One region of the Thermoanaerobacterium aotearoense genome, then DNA from elsewhere that is predicted to be linked to it. Evidence: a T-box and tRNA genes for the amino acid it is inferred to sense, from the RefSeq annotation. Region 1 holds a T-box; the other holds one or more tRNA genes.
The links. A T-box is a leader RNA that pairs with one kind of tRNA and senses whether it is charged. The one in region 1 lies ahead of pheS (phenylalanine--tRNA ligase subunit alpha), so its partner is inferred to be a tRNA-Phe.
Positions count from the first base shown of each region.

Region 2: it has a tRNA-Phe gene. The T-box ahead of pheS (phenylalanine--tRNA ligase subunit alpha) is inferred to sense a tRNA for this amino acid. The anticodon was not compared.

Region 1 covers NZ_CP047602.1:1,072,643-1,075,107, forward strand. Annotated here, with positions in the region: gene GSH73_RS05280 (TrmH family RNA methyltransferase) at 1-712, shown strand, start outside; T-box leader at 748-962, shown strand; gene pheS (phenylalanine--tRNA ligase subunit alpha) at 1,007-2,026, shown strand; gene pheT (phenylalanine--tRNA ligase subunit beta) at 2,039-2,465, shown strand, end outside.
Region 2 covers NZ_CP047602.1:2,231,709-2,234,173, forward strand. Annotated here, with positions in the region: gene GSH73_RS11075 (iron-containing alcohol dehydrogenase) at 1-464, opposite strand, end outside; partial or broken gene GSH73_RS13870 (UPF0236 family transposase-like protein) at 787-1,044, shown strand; tRNA gene GSH73_RS11085 (tRNA-Thr) at 1,105-1,177, shown strand; tRNA gene GSH73_RS11090 (tRNA-Phe) at 1,316-1,391, opposite strand; tRNA gene GSH73_RS11095 (tRNA-Asp) at 1,414-1,490, opposite strand; tRNA gene GSH73_RS11100 (tRNA-Ile) at 1,509-1,584, opposite strand; tRNA gene GSH73_RS11105 (tRNA-Glu) at 1,593-1,667, opposite strand; tRNA gene GSH73_RS11110 (tRNA-Asn) at 1,674-1,748, opposite strand; rRNA gene rrf (5S ribosomal RNA) at 1,756-1,910, opposite strand; rRNA gene GSH73_RS11120 (23S ribosomal RNA) at 1,952-2,465, opposite strand, start outside.

The sequences.
Region 1 (2,465 bases):
GAAATACAGGTATGAGAAAAAGCTGTTTTTTGTAGAAGGTAAAAACAGCGTTTTTGAAGCGCTAAAAAGCGGTTTTGAAATTGTGCACCTGCTACTTGCAGAAGATTTTAATGTAGACTTTCAGATTGAAAGGGACAAGATCGTATTTGTGGATGAAAAGGTATTTAAGAAGATTTCCGACACTGTCGCTCCACAGATGATTATGGCGGTTATCAAAATGCCTAAGTGGGAAGTGAATGACATCGTCAAAGAAGGCGGTTTTTACGTGATACTTGACGAAGTGCAAGATCCAGGGAATGTAGGCACAATAATAAGGTCTGCAGATGCGTTTAACGTAGATGGCATTTTTACCATAAACAATACGGTAGACATATACAATCCTAAAGTCTTGCGTTCTACTATGGGTTCCATATTTCACTTGCCTGTCGTAAATGATGTAGAGCCATCAAAGCTTTTTGATGTACTTAAGAGAAATGGTATAAGAATTTTATCCACAAGCCTTAAAGCAGAAAAGTACATATACGATTTTGATATTTCAAAAAATGCAGCACTTATTTTTGGAAATGAGTCAAGAGGCGTAAATAAGTATTTAGATGGATTTATAGACGATTCATTTAAGATACCTATGGATGGCATGGCTGAGTCTTTAAATGTATCTGTAGCAGCTTCTATTTGCCTTTATGAATCAGAGAGGCAAAGATTGATAAAATAGCGCAAAAATGATATAATATTCAAAAAAAAATACAGAGAAATGCGATGAAAGAGTAAAGTACATTACGTTTAGGTGCGACAGGGAGGCGATGCCGTAGACTGAGAGCATTGTTGGTACTGCGTAATGGAAGTTCCCTCTTAAGCAGTGTGCTGAACTGATAGTAGGCATAACCGGTTTATATCCGTTACATCAAAATGAGTGGGCTTTTAGCCAAATTAGGTGGTACCACGGTTATCTCTCCGTCCTTTTTAAGATGGAGTTTTTTTATTATATTAAAGAAAGGAGAGTATTTCTTTGGAAGAGACTTTGAGAAATCTACTTGAAGAAGCCAAAAAAGAGCTATCATCTGCGGAAAATCTAAAGACACTTGAGGAGATAAGGGTTAAGTATTTAGGGAAAAAAGGCGAGCTGACAAAAATATTGAGAGGTATGGGGAATCTATCGCCTGAGGAAAGGCCTATCATTGGCAAAATCTCGAACGATGTAAGAGAAGAGATCGAGAAAGACCTTACTCAAAAAAGAGAAGAAGTGCTGCGACAGGAAAAAGAGAAAAAAATTAAAAGCGAATATATAGACATAACATTGCCCGGGAAAGTCCATGAGATAGGCCACAAACATCCTATGACTAAAGTTTTAGATGAAATAAAGGACATATTCTTAGGGCTTGGATTTTCCATCGCTGAGGGACCTGAAATTGAGCTTGATTACTATAACTTTGAAGCGCTAAATACTCCGCCTGATCATCCAGCCAGGGACTTGCAGGATACTTTCTATATTACTAAAAATATATTGCTTAGGACGCAGACATCTCCAGTACAGGTGCGGACGATGGAAAAAAGCAAACCGCCTATAAAAGTCATATCGCCTGGCAGAGTTTACAGATCAGATGAAATAGATGCTACACATTCTCCTGTGTTCAACCAAATAGAGGGATTGGCAGTTGATGAAGGGATAACGATGGGAGATTTGAAAGGCGTTTTAAATTTATTTGCCAAAAGGCTTTTTGGTTCAGATACAAAGACAAAATTCAGGCCTCACTATTTCCCTTTCACTGAGCCAAGTGCAGAAATGGATGTATCTTGCTTTGCGTGCGGCGGAAAAGGCTGCAGAGTTTGTGGGTATTCTGGATGGATTGAGATATTGGGATCTGGAATGGTTCATCCAAATGTGCTTAGGATGTCTGGAATCGATCCTGAGAAGTATTCAGGCTTTGCATTTGGGATGGGACTTGATAGGATAACGATGCTGAAATATGGAATAGACGATTTGCGTCTTCTTTACGAAAATGACCTGCGCTTTATTAAACAGTTTTAAGGAGGTTAAGACATGCTAATATCGTATTCATGGTTAAAAGACTATGTAGACTTGTCTGTTGATGCGAAAAAGTTGGCTGACGATCTTACGATGTCAGGTTCAAAGGTAGAGACTGTAAAAAGCTATGGACAAGAGATAAAAAATGTAGTGATAGGAAAGATTGTATCTTTAGAAAAACATCCTGATGCGTTAAAGCTTCAGATAGGAATCGTGGATGTAGGCAAAGAAAAATTGCAGATAGTGACAGGCGCTCAAAATATCAAAGTTGGTGATTATATTCCTGTCGCACTGCACGGTTCAACACTGCCTGGCGGCGTAAAAATAAAAAGAGGCAAACTAAGAGGTGTTGAATCAAATGGTATGATGTGTTCCGCCAAAGAATTGGGATTAGACGAAAGTCTGCTTCCAGAATACCAGAGAAACGGCATATTTATCCTTC
Region 2 (2,465 bases), 1.2 Mb from region 1:
CACGGATCAGACTCTGTGCCAGTACCTGCCGTCGTAGGGATAGCAACGATAGGCAATGCACCATTTTTAACTTCCATGCCTTTTCCGCTGCCGCCAGAAACATAATCCCAATAATCACCTGGATTTTTAGCCATAACAGCTATTGCTTTTGATGAATCTATCGTACTACCGCCTCCTAATCCTATGACAAAATCACATCCATTGTCCTTTGCCACTTTTGCTCCTTCCGCAACATGCTCTGCAATTGGATTAGGTAATATCTTATCATAGACGACGTAATCAACCCCATTTTGTTTTAAGTAATTAACAACTCTATCCAAATAACCATGCCTTCTCATAGAATTGCCGCTGCCTATAACCAGCAAAGCTTTCTTACCTGGCAATTTGACAGTAGCCAGCTTTCCAAGTGTACCCGGTCCAAAAATAATTTCTGTCGGCATAAAATAAGTAAAATTAGTTTTCATATACATAGACCCCCTACTTTTAATTCATTTATAATTATCCCAACTTCTATTATGATACTCTAAATTTTAAAAGTCAAGAAATTAGACATTTTTTATTATACAATAATAATTATTCATTTTATATAAATATCCATTCATTAGACTTTAATATCATCAATTACCAAATCTATATTTCCATTTATCAAAAAAACTTAGTGTATAATTTTAGTAGGCAGTAAAAAATAGAAAAAGGAAGGTATCCAAAAAATACCTTCCTTTCGCATGAATCATCCGCTATAATGTTTAAATAGAAAAAACAAAAAAGCGTTATAGAGGTGATTACATGCTAGATATAAGTTTAAATGAAAATGAAATAAATTTCAAGGACTTAGAAGTAGAAATTTATAGATTAGCATGCGAAGAAGCTTGTAAGATAATGGCTCAAATTCTTATGGAAATAGATGATATTCTACTAGAAAAAAGGGACAAAAAAGAATATAGATGTAAAGGTAAAAAGCACACAAACATAAAGACAATTATGGGTACTGTTGAATTTGATAAAAGAATTTATGAACATATAAATAGTGAAGGAAAAAAAGAATATGTTTATCTTAGATACTTGATAAAAATCAAATTTCATGATATATTATATAAGTGTGATGCTGGCATAGCTCAGTCGGTAGAGCAGTTGATTCGTAATCAACAGGTCAAGGGTTCAAGTCCCTTTGCCAGCTCTGGATTTGAAATGTTAAAAGTCAATTATATTTTAAAGTTAAAAATAAAAGATTCCTGCTTAAGCAGGATTTTTTATTTTCTCGTTTTTTGTAAAATAAAAAAGTTTCAACATAAATGCTGAAACTCTTTATTTCTTATGGTGCCTCGAAGTGGAATCGAACCACTGACACAGGGATTTTCAGTCCCTTGCTCTACCGACTGAGCTATCGAGGCGTATTTAAAATTAGTATAATAATGGCGACCCAAAAGGGGCTCGAACCCTCGACCTCCAGCGTGACAGGCTGGCGCTCTAACCAACTGAGCTATTGGGCCGCAATATTTATTAACTTATGGTGGGCCTTCAGGGACTCGAACCCCGGACCAATCGGTTATGAGCCGACCGCTCTACCAACTGAGCTAAAGGCCCTCAATTTATGGTGACCCCGACGGGATTCGAACCCATGTTACCGCCGTGAAAGGGCGATGTCTTAACCACTTGACCACGGGGCCACATCTTGGCTCCTCAGGTAGGGCTCGAACCTACAACCTACCGGTTAACAGCCGGTTGCTCCACCATTGAGCTACTGAGGAATATATTATCCGGCAGCGACCTACTCTCCCGAGTAATCAGTACCATCGGCGCTGGAGGGCTTCACTATCACCCCAAAAAGTCTTGCGACTTTTCGGGGGACCCCGATTTGGGACCGTGTTCGGTATGGGAACGGGTTTTTAACCTCCGCTATTGCCACCGGAAATCTTTTAAATGAACTTTGAATACTGCACAATGCTTTCCTTTGGTCAAGTCCTCGACTTATTAGTACCGGTCAGCTAAAAGTATTTCTACTCTTACACCTCCGGCCTATCTACCTCGTCTTCTCCAAGGTGTCTTACTCCTTTCGGATGGGAAATCTTATCTTGAGGTGGGTTTCACGCTTAGATGCTTTCAGCGTTTATCCCTTCCAAACTTGGCTACCCAGCTGTGCGAATGGCTTCGCAACTGGTACACCATCGGTTTGTCCACCCCGGTCCTCTCGTACTAAGGGCAGATCCTCTCAAATTTCCTGCGCCCGCGACGGATAGGGACCGAACTGTCTCACGACGTTCTGAACCCAGCTCGCGTACCGCTTTAATGGGCGAACAGCCCAACCCTTGGGACCTACTTCAGCCCCAGGATGCGATGAGCCGACATCGAGGTGCCAAACCTCCCCGTCGATGTGGACTCTTGGGGGAGATCAGCCTGTTATCCCCAGGGTAGCTTTTATCCGTTGAGCGACGGCAATCCCATTCTCTACCGCCGGATCACTAAGC